DNA from 4 places in the Micromonospora sediminicola genome. Region 3 is predicted to be linked to each of the others. Evidence: riboswitches for the same ligand, from Rfam matches in the RefSeq annotation. Region 3 holds a riboswitch; each other region holds the start of a gene.
The links. Region 3 has a riboswitch for cyclic di-AMP ahead of GA0070622_RS10160 (coiled-coil domain-containing protein). Riboswitches for the same ligand answer to the same signal wherever they lie in the genome.
Positions count from the first base shown of each region.

Region 1: another riboswitch for cyclic di-AMP. It lies ahead of GA0070622_RS17355 (LysM peptidoglycan-binding domain-containing protein); the one in region 3 lies ahead of GA0070622_RS10160 (coiled-coil domain-containing protein).
Region 2: another riboswitch for cyclic di-AMP. It lies ahead of GA0070622_RS23215 (C39 family peptidase); the one in region 3 lies ahead of GA0070622_RS10160 (coiled-coil domain-containing protein).
Region 4: another riboswitch for cyclic di-AMP. It lies ahead of GA0070622_RS01815 (C40 family peptidase); the one in region 3 lies ahead of GA0070622_RS10160 (coiled-coil domain-containing protein).

Region 1 covers NZ_FLRH01000003.1:3,640,552-3,645,090, forward strand. Annotated here, with positions in the region: gene GA0070622_RS17345 (winged helix-turn-helix transcriptional regulator) at 1-112, opposite strand, end outside; gene GA0070622_RS17350 (LLM class flavin-dependent oxidoreductase) at 189-1,751, opposite strand; cyclic di-AMP (ydaO/yuaA leader) riboswitch at 2,006-2,132, shown strand; gene GA0070622_RS17355 (LysM peptidoglycan-binding domain-containing protein) at 2,137-2,760, shown strand; gene GA0070622_RS17360 (YbaB/EbfC family nucleoid-associated protein) at 2,932-3,381, shown strand; gene GA0070622_RS17365 (M4 family metallopeptidase) at 3,448-4,539, opposite strand, start outside.
Region 2 covers NZ_FLRH01000004.1:394,580-399,118, reverse strand. Annotated here, with positions in the region: gene GA0070622_RS23230 (acyltransferase family protein) at 1-164, shown strand, start outside; gene GA0070622_RS33505 (hypothetical protein) at 245-604, shown strand; gene GA0070622_RS23220 (hypothetical protein) at 754-1,518, shown strand; cyclic di-AMP (ydaO/yuaA leader) riboswitch at 1,825-1,964, shown strand; gene GA0070622_RS23215 (C39 family peptidase) at 2,161-3,012, shown strand; gene GA0070622_RS23210 (hypothetical protein) at 3,074-3,625, opposite strand.
Region 3 covers NZ_FLRH01000003.1:2,017,625-2,022,163, reverse strand. Annotated here, with positions in the region: gene GA0070622_RS10170 (HelD family protein) at 1-532, shown strand, start outside; gene GA0070622_RS10165 (cation diffusion facilitator family transporter) at 609-1,523, shown strand; cyclic di-AMP (ydaO/yuaA leader) riboswitch at 1,668-1,798, shown strand; gene GA0070622_RS10160 (coiled-coil domain-containing protein) at 1,803-2,879, shown strand; gene GA0070622_RS10155 (hypothetical protein) at 2,959-3,459, shown strand; gene GA0070622_RS10150 (SRPBCC family protein) at 3,461-3,973, opposite strand; gene GA0070622_RS10145 (STAS domain-containing protein) at 4,017-4,376, opposite strand.
Region 4 covers NZ_FLRH01000003.1:281,804-286,342, reverse strand. Annotated here, with positions in the region: gene GA0070622_RS01820 (N-acetylmuramoyl-L-alanine amidase) at 1-1,835, opposite strand, end outside; cyclic di-AMP (ydaO/yuaA leader) riboswitch at 2,056-2,193, shown strand; gene GA0070622_RS01815 (C40 family peptidase) at 2,207-3,241, shown strand; gene dcd (dCTP deaminase) at 3,314-3,892, opposite strand; gene GA0070622_RS01805 (pyridoxamine 5'-phosphate oxidase family protein) at 3,971-4,516, shown strand.

The sequences.
Region 1 (4,539 bases), 1.6 Mb from region 3:
ACGCCTCGCGCAGCAGGAGCAGCGTGGTGCGGTTGCCGACCACCTCGAGCGCCCGGGCGATCGAGCAGTTGGCGGTGGACCAGGAGTCGCGCTGCGCGAGGAAGTCCGTCATGGGCCCGACGCTACCGCGCTGACTTAGGGAAACAAAAGCCAGCTATCTCACGTCGCGGCTCGGGAATATCCGTCGGTCACAGCTGACCGGGGTAGAAGCCGTGCCGGGCCAGCGGCTCGACGATCTGGTGCTCCTCGTACGACAGGTGTGACAGCAGCGTGTCGGTGAGCAGGTCCGCCGCCTCCTGGAGCCCGGTGAAGTCACCCGGTCGGCTGATCAGCTCCACCAGCGCCCGGTCGACACCCTCCACCACGCCGTGGATCACCACGTGCTCCTCCTCCAGCCGGTCCAGCACCGCCGCCAGCCCGGCGTCGGCGCGGCGCAGGTGCGGGAAGACCGAGGCGTCCTCCAGTCCGTGGTGCTGGGTCACCACGGTGCAGTACGCGGCGCAGTACGCGCCCAGCGTCCAGTTGTTCTGCCGCAGGGTCATCTCGTTCAGCGCGGCCCGCGCCCCGCCCGGCGAGACCGCGCCCCGCGTGACCTGTTCCAGCAGGTCCCGCACCTGGGCCAGCTCCCGGCGCAGGTGGTCGTGCACGTCCACCAGATGTTGCCCCGCGGCCTGCGCGTGGGCCGGGTAGACGTGCCCGGCCGGCGCCGGCGGGGCGGTCGGACGGGTCGACTCGTCCCAGAGGCGGCGCGCGCTCAGGCGTACCCCCGGGTCGGGCGTGGGGGTGACCGCGAGGGTGGTCGGAACGCCGCCGGCGGCCTGCTCCCGCGCGACGGCGCGGGCGCCGCTGCCCGACGTGGTGCGCTCGGCCGCGACCAGCTCCCGGACCGCCGGCGCCACCTCCTGGGCGAAGAGCTGGATGGCGCGCGGCTCGTCGCTGCCCAGGACGAAGGTGGTGATGCCGTGCTCCAGGGTGAGCCCGGCCAGGTCCTCCACCCACCGCTGCGGCGGCCCGGCCAGGAACCCCGTGGACGAGCGGGTGAAACTGCCGGTCACGTTGAGCATCCGGCGGATCTCGCCGGGGTCCCGCCCGGCGGCCCGCGCGCCCTCGTCGACCAGCGCGTTGAGTGCGGGCAGCTCGTCGGGCCCGTTCGGCAGGTAGGCCAACGACGGCAGCCAGCCGTCCGCGGCGCGACCGACCAGGCGCAGCATGCGTGGCTTGTACGCGCCCACCCAGATGCCCACCGGATGGGCCGGCGCCGGTCCGCGCTTCGCGCCGACCACCCGGTAGTGCTCCCCGGCGACGCGGATCATCCCGCGTCGGTCGGTGCCCCAGACCTCCCGGATGACCTGGATCGCCTCGTCGAGCGCGTCGACCGCCGCGCCGGGGGAGAGCCGCCGCCCGCCGGCCGCCTCGATCGCGTCCCAGAACGCGCCCGCGCCCAGCCCCAGCTCGACCCGGCCGCCGGTGAGCAGGTCCAGGCTGGCCACGCTGCGGGCGAGCACCACCGGCTGGCGCAGCGGCAGGTTGAGCACGTTGCCGGCCAGTCCGATCCGGTCGGTGGCGGCGGCCACGTACGACATCAGCGTCCACGTGTCCAGGAAACCCGGCTGGTAGGGGTGGTCCTGGAAGGTGACCAGGTCCAGCCCGACCTGCTCGCAGAGCGAGGCGAGGGCCACCACCTGGTCCGGCCGTCCGGCGGTGGGGGTGAGGAAGCCGCCGAAGGCCAGCTCGTGTCCGTGCTCGGTCATCCGTGCCGCTCCTCGTGCGATCTTGCCGGTCCCGCCCACGGTAGCCCGGGGCCGGGACGCCCGGGCGGGGCGTCCGGATCCGGCCCGGACGTCCCGCTACCACGTCGTCGTGTCCCGTGTGCGCGGTCGCCCACGTGGGTGACGAACATCCCAAGAAGTGGGCGATCGCCCGAAATCGTCCCTAGCGTCGGTGGCGTCCGCGGTCGCGGACACCACGGGCCGGTAACGCCTAATCCCGCCGCCGGCCCGGCGGTAACCGAACCTCGGCGGGAGCGGGGGACCCAACGTTCCTCGGTGCACGTCACCTCGGGGTGAAGCCGCCAGCGGCGGCCGGGCTCCTCGGCCCGAACCCGACAGCTCACCTCGTCGGCGTGGAGGAATCCCCATGGCAACTGCATACGCAGCCCGTCGTACCGCCGTCGGCGTGGTCCTGGCCGGCGCCGCGGTCCTGTTCGCTCCGGCCGTCCCGGCCAGCGCCTCCGGCGTCAACTGGGACGCCGTCGCGCGGTGCGAGTCCGGCGGCAACTGGCACATCAACACCGGCAACGGCTACTACGGCGGGCTCCAGTTCTCGCGCGGCACCTGGAACGGCCACGGCGGGAAGAAGTACGCCGCCCGGGCGGACCTGGCCAGCCGGTCGGAGCAGATCGCCGTCGCCGAGCGGGTCCTGGACGGGCAGGGCATCGGCGCCTGGCCGGTCTGCGGCCGCAAGGGCGGATCCGGCTCGTCCCCGAAGAAGGCGGCCGACCGTCCCACGCCGCGGAAGGCGGACCGCCCCGCGCCGAGGAAGGTCACCGACCGGCCCACCACGACGAGGTCCACGGTGGACCGACCGGCCGGGCGGGGCGGCGCCGGCACCTACCGGGTGCGCTCCGGCGACACACTCTCCGGCATCGCCGTCGCGGCGCACGTCGCCGGGGGGTGGCGGGCGCTGCACGAGCGCAACCGCGCCGTCGTCGGCGACGATCCGGGCCTGATCTTCCCGGGTCAGCGACTGCGCCTGCGCTGAGCCGACGAACGCCCGGCCGGGGCTCCGGCCGGGCGTTCGCGGTCGCGCGACACGCCGGGCGCGCGGCGCCCGACCTGCTCGCTTGCGGGCGGGGCCGGCCGGTGACCGCGCTCGGTCGGTGCCGGTTGCTATGGTCACGATGCTCGGCTAAGACGTGAAGAAAGCGCGGATATGACCATCGACCCGTTCTCGGCCGCCGCGAGCCTCGACGAGCTCCTGAGCCGGACGCAGCAGGCGCTCGCGGCGATGCGGTCCCGGGCCGGCGTGCACCCCGACGGCGAGCCGGGCGAGTTGCTCCGGGCCGAGGGCGCCGCGGCCGACGGCCGCGTCCGGGCGGTCGCCGTCCAGGGTGGCCGACTGGACTCGGTCGCCGTCGACCCGGACCTGGCCGGCGAGCCGCTGGAGGTCCTCTGCGGACACGTCGTCGCCGCCGTCAACGCCGCGCTGGCCGAGCTGGACGCCCGGGTCAGCGACTCGGCCCGGGCCGACGCCGACGCCCTGGCGGCCCGCCTCGGCGGCCTGCCCGACCAGGCGGAGCTGTTCAGCCGGGCGATGCACGAGGTGGCCGCGCGGATCCCGCGCGACCGGGGCGCCGCGTCCCGGGCCGGCCGCCCGGCCTGACCGACCTGCCGACGCGACGAAGCGGCCGGCCGCCCGGAGGACGACGACCGGCCGCTCGCCCTACGGTCAGCTCAGGGTGACCGCGGTGTCGTCGACGACGAAGGACGTCTGCAGGGAGCTGTCCTCCACGCCGCTGAACGAGATGGTCGCCGTGGTGCCGGCCAGCGACGAGACGTCGAAGGACCGCTGCACGTAGCCGGTGGCCTTGTTCAGGTTCGAGTAGGTCGCCAGCGTGGTGCTGCCGGCCTTGACGGTGAGCTTGTCGTACGCGGTGGTCGTGGTCGACTCCGCGCTGTCGATGTGCAGCCAGAAGCTCAGCGTCGCGCGGCAGCCGGCCGGAACGGTCACCGACTGGCTCAGGGTGTCGGTGTGCGACGAGCCGTAGCCGTCGAGCCAGGCCTTGTACGAGCCGCCGTGCGCGGCCTGGCCGCTGTCCGTGGTGATGACGCCGGACGAGGCGGTCCAGTTCACGGCGCCCGACTCGAAGCCGGGGTTGGCCAGCTTGTTGCCGGAGCAGCCGCCCGACGGCGGGGTGGTCGTGGTGGTCGGCGTGGGCGTCGGGGTGCCGCCGGCGCACGTCGGGTCACCGGACTGGGCCGGCACGCTGACCGCGTTCCAGGCCGCCTTGACCGTGTCGAACTCGGCGCAGCTGCCCGGGTAGAGGTTCTTCGCCGCCTGCAGCGTCCAGGTGCGGTACTTCAGGTACGACGAGGACGAGGTCTTCAGCAGCATCGCGTTGTACATGATCTTGATGGCCTTCTGGATCCCCAGACCGGTCACGCTGCTGCCGTTGCAGGTCGAACTGGTCGGCTGCCCGTTGGTCGGGCTGCTGCCGTTGGCCAGCAGGTAGAACCAGTGGTTGCCGGGGCCGGCGGAGGCGTGCACCTCGCCGCCCGGGACGCTGCTGGAGTAGCAGTTCGGGTCGCCGAGCGCGGACGGGTTGTACATGTTGCGGATCGGGCCGGAGCCGACCAGATTGATCTTCTCGCCGACCAGGAAGTCCGGCGCGTCGTAGCTGGACGGCTCGTTGGCGAACCACTCGGTGGCCGCGCCGAACGTGTCCGCCACGAACTCCTGGGTGCCGCCGCCGGAGATGCCGCCCGGGGTGTGGTCGTCGATGCCGTGGCCGATCTCGTGCGCCACCACGTCGAGCGAGCC
Region 2 (4,539 bases), on a different contig from region 3:
ACCGCTGGGTGGAGGTGCCGATGATGCGGCGTCTCGGCCCGCGCCGGCCCCGCCCCACGCCGGCCGCCGCCGCGCCGGCGCGGTCCGTGCCGGCGCCGAGGTCACCCGCCGACGCCGGCGCCCCCACCCCGATCGAGTACGCCGGGCGGCGTGGCCCCGACTGAGGCGCGTCCACCCTGGTCGGTGGTGTCACGACACGCCGACCGAGAGTGCGCGGCGGTGGGATCGGCGGTAATTTGTACCCGTGCTTCCGATCGCGCTCACCTGTCCCGTGTGGTGGGTGGCGCGCTGGGCGGCACGCATGTTGGCCAGCCTGGCCGTGGTCGTCGCCTGCTCGCTCGGCGCTACGACACTGCCCGCCGGGGTCGCCACGGCCGTCCCGACGCCGGCCGGCCCGGCCGTCGGCCTGACGTCGCGTACCCCGACTGACACGCCGGTCGCCGCGCGGCCGGGCCGTGTCGACGTCGCCGAGCGGCCGGCCCCCTCCACCGGCGTCCCGGAGCCCGCGCCCCGGGACGCGGTCGCGCGGCCCGGCCACCGGGAGCCGGTCCCGGCCGGTCGGCACCCGGCGCCGGTCGGCCCCCGGGCCCCGCCCGCCCGCTGACCGCACGGGCGGTCCCCGGCCCGTCCCCGCACCCACCGAACCTCACCCCGCACCCGCCTCGGCGGCCCGGCGGCGCCCGTTCCGCGGCCGCGCCCCGCCCCGACCGGCGTGCGACCTTCCCGCCACGTCTTCTCCGTGAGGTGCCGACCATGTCGCAGACCGTTCTCTACCACTTCCTCACCGCCGTCCCCGAGGCCGCCGCGATCTGGTCGGCCCTGCTCGTGTCCGCCTTCGGCCTGCTCGCCGTGCTCGTCGCCCGCCCCGACCGCGACGGCGCGGCGGACCTCGAACCCGATCCGGTCGACGCGGAGGCGCTGCACCGGGCGGACCTCGCCCGCTACGCCGACGAGGTGGCGGTGGCCGCCGCCGGAGCCGCCCAGACCGCCCGCCGGCGACGCGAGCGGTGGCTGGCCGTCCAGGACGAGGCGGAGCGGGCCTGGGTGGCCTTCGACGAGGCGGAGGCGGCCGCCCGCCGCCTGGCCGGCGCCGCCGCGCTGCCCGCGCCGCGCACGCCACACACCCCGTCCGAGTACGCGGCGCGGGAGCGCTGGCTGCACCACGCCGCCATGGCGGCGCACTGGCGGGGCGACCTGACCGCCCGGCAGCTCGCGGACGTGCTGGCCCACCGCAACGGGTGGGACCCGCGTCGCCATCCGGCTGAGCAGGAGATCGTGCTGGCCCGGACGATCCGTGACGGCCGACGGGCGGCCTGGGAGGCGGCCGCCGAGCGGGAGCGACAGGCCTGGCGGGACGCGGAGCTCGCCGCCGACGCGGCGCGGACGCTGGCCGCCGAGACCTACGCGGCGGCCGCCGCGGTGCGGCCGTCGCCCGCCCCCCGCGTCGCGTCGGCCAGCCGAGTCCCGGTGCCCACCGTCGTCCGCGGCGCCCGCTGGCGGCCGGCCCGGGTCGGCTGAGTGGCGTCTCCGCCGAATCGTTACCCGAATGCGGTGAGCCCGCTCACGTGCGGCCCGGAAACGGGCGCTCGGCGCACAACCGGTCAGCGGACCCGACAATTGCGGGGCGTCGGCCGGTCGAATGCCCGCTTTTCGCCTTCCGATGCCGGCTCGAACCCTTGCCCCCATTGAGTGAAGTCAGTAACCGGCTGTTCCGATATCCGTAGTCGCGGACGATGTTTACGCAGGTGGGAGCGCTTGGCTTGAGGCGTACCCACCGGTAGTGTCGGCGCGTCCGGTGCGGTTTTCGATCGCAGACGGCGACGCCGCACCGACCCGCCTAATCGTGCATACGAACCGGGGACCCACAGCAACACCGGGGTGAATCCGCGAGCCACGGCCCGCGGTAGGGCGTACTTCCCGCCCGAATCCGTCAGCTAACCCGGTCGGCGGCCACGGAAGGAGTTCCATTCCTCGTGCGAACCACCCCCCGATCGTCCCCCCACCTCCACGGCCCGGTGGTGCCGGCGCTCGCCTGACGGCGACGCCCACCCGACCCCCCGTGTGCGCCCGGCTGTCCGGGTGCCCCGTCCCGCGGCCGTCCCGCCCCGTCGAACGCGCGTGAAGTCCTCCGCGCGGGGGCCGGCGTGTGCCGCTCACGCCCTGGAGGAACCCGTGAAGCACCACCTGAAGCGTCAGCTGCGGCGTCTCGCCACCGAGCGCCCGTACCAGATCATCGCCGGTTCGGCCGCCGCCCTCGTGTTGGCCGGCGGCACCGGTGTCGCCCTCGCCGCCACCGACGACACCGCGTCCCGGTCGGAGAACACCGTCGCGGTCGCCGAACTCGGCTCCCGCCTCGGCGAGGCCGCCAGCCGCGGTGAGGCCCGCATCGCCGTCCCCTCGCCGAGCGCCTCACCCAGCGCCGCACCCACCGCCTCGCCCTCGGCGAAGCCGGCGGCCAAGGCCACCACCGACCCGGACACCAAGCCGAAGCCCAAGCCGAAGCCGCCGGCGAGCAAGGTGCTCGACTACGACTACCAGGCGCAGACCACCTACTACTACTGCGGCCCGGCCGCGGTGCGCAACGCGCTCAGCGCCAACGGCATCGAGCGGAGCCAGGACACGCTCGCCGTCGCCCTCGGCACCACCGAGATGGGCACCAACTCGGCCGAGGACACCACGCGCGTGCTCAACCAGCAGGTCAAGGGCAACCCGTACCGGACCCGCATGATCCCGGGCGCGGCCACCCCGGCCCAGATGGACCGGCTCCAGGCCGACGTGGTCACGGCGGTCAGCAACGGCCGCGCGGTCGTCGCCAACGTCGCCGGCGACGCCACCGACACCAACGGCGGCTGGCACTCGTTCCCGGGCGGTCACTACATCGCGGTGGTCGGCTACAAGAACGACGGCCGGACCGTCCGGATCGCCGACTCGGCTGACCCGTCGCTGCCCTCGTACTGGGTCACCACCATCGATCTGGCGAACTGGATGGCGACGCGCGGCTACTCCGCCTGACGCCTTTTACGACGCGCGAAAGGCCGGCACCCTGTTGGGGGTGCCGGCCTTCGCGTGGGTCTTACTTGGTCCAGTGCTGGTTCACGATGTCGGTGGCCTGCTTCTCCCACTGGGCGTAGGCGTCGGGGTAGGCGGAGACCTGGACGGTCTGGGCGGCGTCGGTCAGGGGCATCTTGTCCCAGCCGTCGACCTGCTTCAGGCCCTTGAGGAAGGCCAGGGTGGAGTACTCGGGGTCGGTGATCTGCTCCGGCGTGCCCCAACCGGAGGAGGGGCGCTGCTGGAACAGGCCCAGCGAGTCGTGGTCATTCTTGTCGCCGAGGTGCCCGAGGTTCTCCAGCTTCGACTCCTGCAGGGCGGTGGCGATCGAGATGACCGCGGCCCGCTCGGGCAGGCCGGCCTTCTTCGTGGCGGCGATGATCGCCTTGGCGTTGGCGGTCTGCTCGTCGTTCAGGGTGATGCGGGACTGCTCACCCTGCACGGACGCGACCGCGACGGGCTTGGCGGCGGCGTGGGCGGGGGTGTCGGCGTGGGCGGCGACCGGACCGGCGAACACGCCACCGGTGAAGGCCAGACCAGCGATACCCAGGATGCTCTTGCGCAGGATCGTGTTCATGAGAGGGCTCCATTCGGGGGTCAACACACCGGGGGGGTGTGGGCACCGTCAGGCGCTCGAAAAGTCTTGAAGGGATCCGGCACGCTCGTGGAGCCGGGGGGCCAGCTCACGGGGCCGGGGATGTCCGGCTGGCTCGCGGAGCGGGGGGCCTCGTCGCGGCGCCGGGATGATGTGTAACGACCGTCCGCCCACCGTCATTCCCGTGGGCGGGGCGGCGGCTCGGGGGCTCGCTGCCTGCTCGGTCGTTCACCCGTCTACAACGCCGCCGACCCGGCGCCGATTCCACGCCCGGGGTGCCGCCCACCACCACCGAACCGGACACCCACCCGCACCCCACGCGCCCGGGTGAAAGCCCACGGGTGCATCCGGACACCCGCAGACACCCGTGACGCTCCACCCAGCGCCCGCCAACCCGGCCGGTGGAACGTCATGGGTGTATCCCGGCCGCGGAGACACCCATGGCGTTCCACCCAGCGGCCGCCAGCCCCGTCGGTGGAACGTCATGGGTGTATCCCGGCCGCGGAGACACCCATGGCGTTCCACCCAGCGGCCGCCAGCCCCGTCGGTGGAACGTCATGGGTGCATCCCGGCCGCGGAGACACCCATGACGTTCCACCCAGCGCCCGCCAGCCCCGTCGGTGGAACGTCATGGGTGCATCCCGGTCCGGTAGACACGCACCCCGTTCCACCCACCGTGAGCCGACGCCGCGAGTGGAACGCCATCGGTATGTCACGCCGTACCAGACGTCCGTTCCGTCCGAGGCCGGGCAACGCCCACGAAGCACGGCCCGCGTCCGTGGCCGTCTCCCGGCGGCGGGCCCGAGGCGAGGGCGCGATCGTCGACGAATCTCCGGAAGGCGTCCCGTGGTGACGGACGCGCCGGCGGCGGGTGCCACGGTTGCGGGAGGCGTCGG
Region 3 (4,539 bases):
CGACCCGGCGCAGACCGCCTGGACCGGCGACCCGCAGGAGCTGGACCGGGCCCGCGACCAGGCGCTGGGGCGTCGCCGCCGGCACCGCTACGAGCTGACCACCAACTACCGCAACTCGGCGGAGATCTTCGCGGTGGCGGCGGCGGAGATCCGCCGGCTGTATCCGGACCTGACGCTGCCCGACGCGGTGCGTTCCACCGGCGTGTCGCCGGTCGAGCGCACGGTGCCCGCCGCCGAGCTGCCGGCGAGCACGGTCGAGGCGGCCCGGATCCTGCTGGGCGAGGTGGAGGGCACCGTCGGCGTGATCACGCCGGTGCCGCGCCGGGACGAGGTGGCCGGCTGGCTGGACGGCCTCGGCGCCGGCCGGCTCCAGGTGGTGACCAGCCTGCAGGCCAAGGGCATGGAGTACGACGGCGTGGTGCTGGTCGCGCCGAGCGAGATCCGGGCCGACCCCGGCTCGGGGGTGCGCACGCTCTACGTCGCGTTGTCCCGGGCCACCCAACGCCTCACCACGCTCGACCCGACCGGGTGATCCACCCTCACTTGCACACATAGCGATGTGAACATACATTGGGCCTGGCCAGGGTGCGGGAGGGAAGGGTGTGTGCGTGGGCGCAGGTCATGACCACAGCGGTGCGGTGACCAACGCGGCGCACCGCCACCGGGGCCGGCTCTGGGCGGCGTTCGCGCTGCTCACCGCCCTCATGCTGGTCGAGGCGGTGGCCGCCTTCGCGACCGGTTCGCTCGCGCTGCTCTCCGACGCCGGGCACATGTTCACCGACGTGCTCGGCATCGGCATGGCGCTGGCCGCGATCACCGCCACCCGGCGCGCCACCACCGATCCGCAGCGCACATTCGGCCTCTACCGGCTGGAGGTCCTCGCGGCGCTGGCGAACGCGGTGCTGCTCGGCGCGGTCGCGGTCTACGTCCTGGTCGAGGCGGTACGCCGGTTCGGTGACCCGCCGCAGGTGCTGGCCGGCCCGATGCTCGTGGTGGCGGTGCTCGGCCTGCTCGCCAACGTCGGCGCCTTCGCGCTGCTGCGCTCCGGGGCGCAGGAGAGCATCAACCTGCGCGGCGCGTACCTGGAGGTGCTCGGCGACCTGCTCGGCTCGCTCGGGGTGATCGGCGCCGCGCTGGTCATCGCGGTCACCGACTGGTGGTGGGCCGACCCGTTGGTGGCCGTGGCGATCGGTCTGTTCATCCTGCCCCGCACCTGGCGGCTCGGCCGGGCGGCGGTGCGCATCCTGGTGCAGGCCGCGCCGGAACACCTCCAGGTGACCGCGGTGCACGACCGGCTGGCCGCCGTGCCGGGCGTGGCGGAGGTGCACGACCTGCACGTGTGGACGCTGACCTCGGGCATGGAGGTGGCCTCGGCGCACCTGACCACCGCTCCCGGCGCCGAGGTCGCCACCGTGCTGGCCGCCGCCCGGGCCGCCCTGCACGAGGACTTCTCGATCGATCACGCCACGTTGCAGATCGAACCCGGAGCGTCGGCCGGAGCGTGCGGCCCGACCGAGTGGTAATTAGGGCAAACTTAAATCTAGGCCGCTATTGTGGCGTAATGCCGGCTTTGCCGGGTTCACCGGCTCCGGGCGACGGAGCCGGCCCCGGGCAACGCCGGTAGGCTCGGTCGCGGCCACACCGCGGGCGCCACCCCGGCGCCGGTGGAGCGGCCGTCGCCTAATCGCCCGCAGGGCGAGCCGGGGAACCACGTACGTGGGGTGCATCCGCGTCAGCGGTAGGGATCTTCCGTCCCGAACCCGTCAGCTAACCCGGTCGGCGGTTGACGGAAGGACATGTGAATGCCCCCAGTGGCACCTGTACGACGGACGGCCGCCCGGATGGCGGCCCTGCTCGTCGCGATGCTGGCCCTCGGCGTCGTGACCGCGCCGGCCTCCCCCGCCTCGGCGGCGTGGTCGGCCTCCCCCACCGGCCTGCGCGCCGCCGCCCCCGGCGGTGACGACGAGGGCGGCACCCCGGAACTGCGCGCCCAGCTCGACGCGGCCAGCAAGGGCTGGCTGGAGGCCAAGGCCGCGCTGAGCCGGTCGGTGGCCCGGCAGAAGCAGCTCACCGAGCGACTCGACGCGGTCGGCGCCGAGCTGGCCGTACGCGACGCCAAGGTCGGCGAGATCGCCGAGGTGGCGTACCGCACCGGCCGGATGGGCACCGCCGCGGCCCTGCTCGGCAGCAGCAGCCCGGAGGGCTTCATGGACCGGGCGGCCGCGCTGGAGCAGGTCGCCGCGCACGAGGACCGGACGCTGCGCGACCTGATCACCACCCGGGACGAGGCGACCCGGACCCGCGCCGCGCTCGACGGCGAGATCCGGGAGCAGCGCAAGCAGGTCACGGTGATGGCCAAGCGCAAGCAGCAGGCCGAGCGGGCGCTGGAGGTGGCGAACGACCGGCCGTCCGCCGGCAGCGGCGGCGTCCGGGGCACCTCGACGGCGAACGCGACGCCGGCCAAGCGCAACTCCGACGGCTCCTGGCCGGCGGAGTCGTGCAGCGTCAACGACCCGACGCCGGCCGACGGCTGCATCACCCCGCGCACCCTGCACGCGCTCAACCAGGCCAAGGCGGCCGGCTTCACCCGGTACGTCTCCTGCCACCGGCCCAGCGGCTCCGGCGAGCACCCGAAGGGACGCGCCTGCGACTTCGCCGCCCAGAAGGACGGCTTCGGCGGGGTGGCCAGCGGCGGCGACCGGACGTACGGCAACAACCTGGCCGCGTACTTCGTGCGCAACGCCGACCCGCTCGCCGTGCTCTACGTGATCTGGTTCAAGCAGATCTGGCTGCCCAGCAGCGGCTGGAAGTCGTACAGCGGCGGCAACGGCGACCCGTCCAGCGACCACACCAACCACGTACACCTGTCGGTCTACTGAGCACTACGCTCCCCGACGTACTCCGGGAGTCGTCGCGCGGCCCACGACGTGGGCCGCGCGACGGCCGACGATCGGTGGCATGAGACGACTCTCCCCCGCCGGACGCAAGGCGCTGCTCACCGCGCACCTGGTCACCTCGCTCGGCTGGCTCGGCGCCGACCTGGGGCTGCTCGCGCTGGGCGTGGCCGGGCTGCGCGGCGCCGACCCGGAGGTCGTCTACCCCGCGGCGGCGTTGCTGGTCACCTGGCTGTTCGCGCCGCTGAGCGTCGCGGTCTGGCTGATCGGGGTGGCCAGCGCGCTGCTCACCCCGTGGGGGCTGCTGCGGTGGCGGTGGGTGCTGGTGAAGTTCGCGCTCACCACCGTGATGCTCGGGCTGGTGCTGCTCCTGCTGACGCCCCGGGTCCGGCACCTCGGCGCGCTGGCCGGCGCGGCCGACGCGCACCTGCGGATCGACCTGGTGGTGCCGCCCGCCGTCTCCACCACACTGCTGCTCGTGGCCACCGTGCTGTCCACCTGGAAGCCGTGGGGGCGGCTGCGCCCGCCCGCCCGCCGGTCGGTCCCGGCGGGGCGGGCCGGCTGAGTCAGGCCGGCCGGCCCTCCAGGGTCGCGCCCAGACGGGCCGCGAGGCCCAGGTGGGCGGCGCGGGCCTGGCGGAACGCGTAGCCGAACAGCGGGGCCGGCGCGGTGAGGGTGATCTCCACGTCGATCCGCACCACGCCGTCGGGCTCGTCGCGCAGCCGGGTGTGGTTGCGAACCGTCGTCGCCGGCTGCTGCCGGGCCACGGTGACCACCTCGTCCTCGGTGGCGACCAGCACGTCCGCCTGGTAGGTCACCGGGAAGTGCAGGGGGCCCAGCTCCAGCCGGTCGGTGATCGCATAGCTGGCCAGCGCTCCGGGCCGCGACGGCACCTGCCGGACCCGCACGATCAGCGGATGCAGCTCGCCCTGCCGGCTCAGGTCGCCGAGCAGGGCCACCGCGTCCGCCCGGGTGCACCGGGCCTGCACGGTGTAGCTGAAGCTGTCGCTGCTCTGCAACCGATCCCCCTCGCCGTCGTGGGTCGCGACGATCGTCCCGTACCGGAGCCGGGCTGGCAACGGGTCGAAGGTCCCCAGGCCGGAGGGGGATCGAGGGCGGCGCTCAGGCGCCGGGCAGCACCTCGGGGGCGTCGTCGGCGAACCAGGGCTCGGGCGCGCCGAAGAGGCCGAGCAGGCCGGTCACCCAGAGCTGCCGGTGCACGAACCGGCTCGGCTCGGTGACCACGAGCTTGACGCCGCTGACCTCGCATGTCTGGAAGCCGGCGACCATGGCGCTGATGCCGACGGAGTCGATGAACGTCACGAGCCGCATGTTGAGCTCGATCCGGGCGGGACGGGCCTTCGCGAGCACCTCGGCGATCGCTTCCCGCACCTCGTACGCGGTGTCGACGTCGATCTCCCCACGGGGCGCGATCTGGACGACACCACCCGGACGCACCGACTTCACGATCGACAGGCTCACGCGAGCACCTCCACTCGCCCGTACGGGCGCCTCATCAGTACGCGGGCCGCGACCGAGAGTATTCCTCCGACGGCCCCCGTCGCCACCCCCCGGGATGAGCAATTCGCGGAGTGGGCACACCTGGGCGAGCCCAATCCGGACCTCCGGGTTCCAATTTCCCCTT
Region 4 (4,539 bases), 1.7 Mb from region 3:
GCCGCGAGCGTGTACTGCAACGGCGAGATGGTCTGGTAGGGGATGGTGTCCGGGTAGGCGGCCTGCTCCGGGTAGGCGCGGCCGTACACCGGGATCGTGGCCCTGCCGGGCCGCGGGGTCACCACGAAGCCGGTGGCCCACTTCGCGGTCGGCGCCGACGCCGGGTTGAGGAACCACGCCTTCTGGCCGAGGTACCAGATCGCCGTCCAGTCGCCCTGCCGGCCGGCCACCGCGTACGTCTGGCCGGCGGAGGCGCGGGCGCCGTGGTCGGAGATGTACATCGTGTCCGGCGTGCCGTCCGGGCGCAGCCCGAGGTCGTTGACCAGCGGGGCGTCCACGCTCGGCGCGGTCCGCAGGACCACCGCGGAGGAGCCGCGCGACGGGCAGGTCGCGGCCGGCGGGGTGGGCGTCGGGACGCCCGGCGGCTGCTGGTTGCAGCCGACGAACGCCGGCCGGTTGGTGGCGAAGTCCGGGTCGATGGTGACCAGCCCGGTGCGGGCCGTGCCGGTGCTCCGGAACGGCGCCTTCATCAGGTCGAAGTAGTGCGACCAGTCCCAGTAGGGGCCCGGGTCCCAGTGCATGCCCTTCACGGTGCCGGCGGTGGTGCCCGGCACGTTGTCGTGCCCGATGATGTGCTGCCGGTCCAGCGGGATGCCGAACTTCAGCGCGAGGTGGCGGACCAGCTTGGCCGAGGCCCGGTACATCGCCTCGGTGTACCAGGTGCCCTGACCGGCGAAGCCCTCGTGCTCCAGACCGATGGACTTGGCGTTGACGTACCAGTTGCCGGCGTGCCAGCCGACGTCCTTGGCCTTGATGTGCTGGGCGACGTAGCCGTCCACCGAGCGCAGCGTGTAGTGCCAGCCCAGGTAGTCGGCCCGCTTCACCAGGTCGACGCTGGGGCCGAAGTAGCCCTCGGTGTCGTGGATGACGATGTATTCGATCTTCTGCTGCTTCGGCCGGTTGCCCAGGTCGTGGTTGCCGTAGTCGCCCGGGTCGGCGCTGAGCTGCTCGTACGGGGCGGGGATCCACTCACAGGCCAGCCGGACCGGGCACTCCAGGCCGTCCGGCCGCTGGGCGTGGCGCAGGCCGAGCCGGGCCAGCCGGGACCGGTCCGGCCGGGCGGCGGTGGCGGCCAGCGTGACCCGCTGCCCGTCGTCGGTGGTCCGGGTCGCGCCCTGGCCGAGCTGGTCGTAGACCTCGTCGGCGAAGGCCGCCGCCGCGTCGGCGGTGTCCGCGCCGGAGTAGCGGGCCACCGCGCCGTACCAGGCCGCCGCGTCGGTGCCGGCGCCGACCGGCCCGCCCAGTGCCTTCTGGTACGACGCGAGCAGCGCCGCGCCACCGCGGATGTTCGCCGCCGGGTCGGTGCGCAGCGTCTGCGCGTCGAGCCCGGTGAGCGTCGCGGCGGTGTCGATCGTCTGCAGCGAGGCGCGGGGCAGCGGGGTCTCCCGTGCCGGCGCGGCGGCGGTGGCCGGGTCGAGGGTGAGCGGGCGGGAGTCGTCGCCGCGCGGGTCCTCGTCCTCGTCGACGTGGGCGCTGCCCGGGGTGGCGAGGACGTGTGCCGCGTCGGTCAGGTGCATCGGGCCGTAGCCGCCGCTGGTGCTGGGTTGGCCGGGGTGGGTGTCCCAGCGGGACTCGAGGTAGGAGACGCCGAGCAGCACGTTCTGCGGCACGCCGTACTCGGTGGCCGCGGCGGCGTACTGCCGTTGCCGGTCGGTGGCGGGTCCGGCCGTCTCCGGCGCGGCGGTCACCGGGCCGGTGACGGCCAGCGCGGTGGCGGTCGCCACGGCGGCGGCCAGCAGTATCCGTCCGCCCGACGGTGGGGTGGAGAGGTGCATCGAACCTCCTGGACAGGGATGGGGGTCACTGCGTCCCCACCCTCACTCCGCACACCCGCGAGGGTCAATACCTTTCCAGCAGGTAATCCTTAATGAAAGAAAACTTCACCCAGGTGTCGGTACGGAGTGTCACGGCGTCCCGAGTTGCGGATCGATAACGACGGCTCCTACTCTGGTGAATCGTCGGCCGCCAGTCTCACCGTCCAACCCGGTCGGTGACGGTCCGGCACCGCCGAGTCGCCCACGGGCGAGCCGGGGAACCAGGTACCTGGGGTGAATCCGCAGCGGAGCTGCGGTAGGGCGGCTCCCTTCCCGTCCGAATCCGTCAGCTAACCCGGTAGGCGGTCAGGAAGAAGGAGTACGGACGCCCGGTGGCACTCCATGCCCCGCGGCCGTCGTCGAACCGGTCGGTCGACCGGTCCCTCGTCGCGCCGCGTTCCCGCTGGTCCCGCTTCACCACCGCCCTCGCCGCCCTGGTCGGCACCGCCGTCGTTCTGACCGGCGGCGCCACGGCGGCCCACGCCGAACCCTCGGTCGCCGAGATCGAGGCCCAGATCGACCGCGACTGGAACAAGCTCGAACCGGTCATCGAGCAGGTCAACGCCGTACGCGAGCAGCTCGCGGTGCGGCGCAAGCAGGCCGACGCGCTCGGCCGGCAGATCGCCCCGCTGCAGGCCCGGGTGGACGCGGCGTTGGGCCAGGTCGGCGGGCTCGCCGCCGACGCGTACAAGGGCGACAACCTCTCCACCGTCAACGCCCTGCTGGGCAGCCGCTCGCCGGGCGACCTGGTCAGCGGCCTGGAGCTGCTCGACCGCTTCGCACACCACCAGCAGGAGCAGGTGCGTGCCGTCGCCGAATTGCGCGACGAGCTGGCCGCCAAGAAGCGGCCGCTGGACCAGATGGTCGCCGACCTGAGCCGCACCGAGGCGCAGCTCGCGACGAAGAAGAAGCAGATCGACACCGAGATCGCCAAGCTAGAGAAGCTGCGGCTGAAGGTGTACGGCAAGGGTGGCGGCGGCCCGCTGCGCCCGGCGCCGTGCCCCGCCGGCTACCCCGGCGGCCCGGCCGGGGCTGCGGTCAAGTTCGCCTGCGCCCAGATCGGCAAGATCTACGTCTGGGGGGCCGCCGGCCCGGACCACTTCGACTGCTCCGGCCTGACCATGGCCGCCTGGGCCAAGGGCGGGGTCTCGCTGCCGCACAACGCGCGGCAGCAGCACGACGTGACGAAGCGGGTCAGCCGGTCCGAGCTGCGCGCCGGTGACCTGGTCTTCTACTACGGCGACCTGCACCACGTGGGCATGTACGTGGGCGACGGCTGGGTGGTGCACGCCTCCCAGTCCGGCAAGCCGATCACCATGAAGCGCGTCGACGACGGCGACATCAACAGCTACGGCCGCCCCGCCTGAGGTGTAAGGAAGGGCCCCCTCTTAACGCATTCTGCATAGGAGGGGGCCCCTCTTAACAAGAGGCGTTCGGCGTCAGCGGGTCGGCCAGGTGCGCCAGCTCTGCCAGGACCGGCTCGGCGTCGGGCCGCGCTGGCCCTGGTAACGCGATCCGTAGACGGCCGAGCCGTACGGGTGCTCGGCCGGCGAGGAGAGCCGGAAGATGCAGAGCTGACCGATCTTCATTCCCGGCCAGAGCGTGATCGGCAGGTTCGCCACGTTGGACAGCTCCAGCGTGACGTGGCCGGAGAAGCCCGGGTCGATGAAGCCGGCGGTGGAGTGGGTCAGCAGGCCGAGCCGGCCCAGGCTGGACTTGCCCTCCAGTCGCCCGGCGAGCTGGTCGCCCAGCGAGATCACCTCCAGCGTGGAGGCGAGCACGAACTCGCCCGGGTGCAGCACGAAGGGCTGGCCCTCCGGCACCTCCACCATCGACGTCAGGTCGTCCTGCTGCACCGACGGGTCGATGTGGGTGTAGAGATGGTTGTTGAAGACCCGGAACAACCGGTCCAGGCGTACGTCGATGCTGGACGGCTGCACCAGCGTGGGCTCGAAGGGCTCCAGCGCGAGCGTGCCCGACTTGATCTCGGAGACCAGGTCGCGGTCGGAGAGCAGCATCGGAACACCATAGCGACCGGTACGGGTGACCTGCGTGTCGCACTACTTCTTCGTACACGTGTTCGATAGAATGTCCGCATGGCTTCCTGGTCCGAATTCGCCGCCGACGAGCCCCGCCTCGCCGACGAGATCCGCCTCCTGATGCAGCAGTACGGGCCGGGCTTCGGCTACCTCGCCACGGTCCGCGCCGACGGCGGCCCGCGGGTGCACCCGGTCTCCCCGGTGATCACCGCCGACGGGCTCTGGTGCTTCGTCATCGACTCCCCGAAGCGCCGCGACCTCGAACGCGACGGCCGCTACGCGCTGCACTCCTTCCCGCCGGAGGAGAGCGACGACGAGGCCTACGTGGCGGGCCGGGCCCGTCCGGTGACCGATCCGGCCACGGTTGCCCGACTGGCCCGGGTCGCCCGGGCGGCGCCGCAGGGTGACTGGCGGCTGTTCGAGTTCACCGTCGACGTGGCGATGCTGACCCGGCGCGACCCGGTGGCCCAGCCGGGTGCCGGCCGGCCGCAGATGCGGGTCTGGCTCGACCCGCGGGGCGCCACGCCGGCACGCCGTGACCCGCTCGCCGCGGACGGCCGGCGCGGCCGGCACGGCTTCGACACCCGCCGCCCGGCTGCCTGAGCCGCCTGCCGAAACGACAGGTG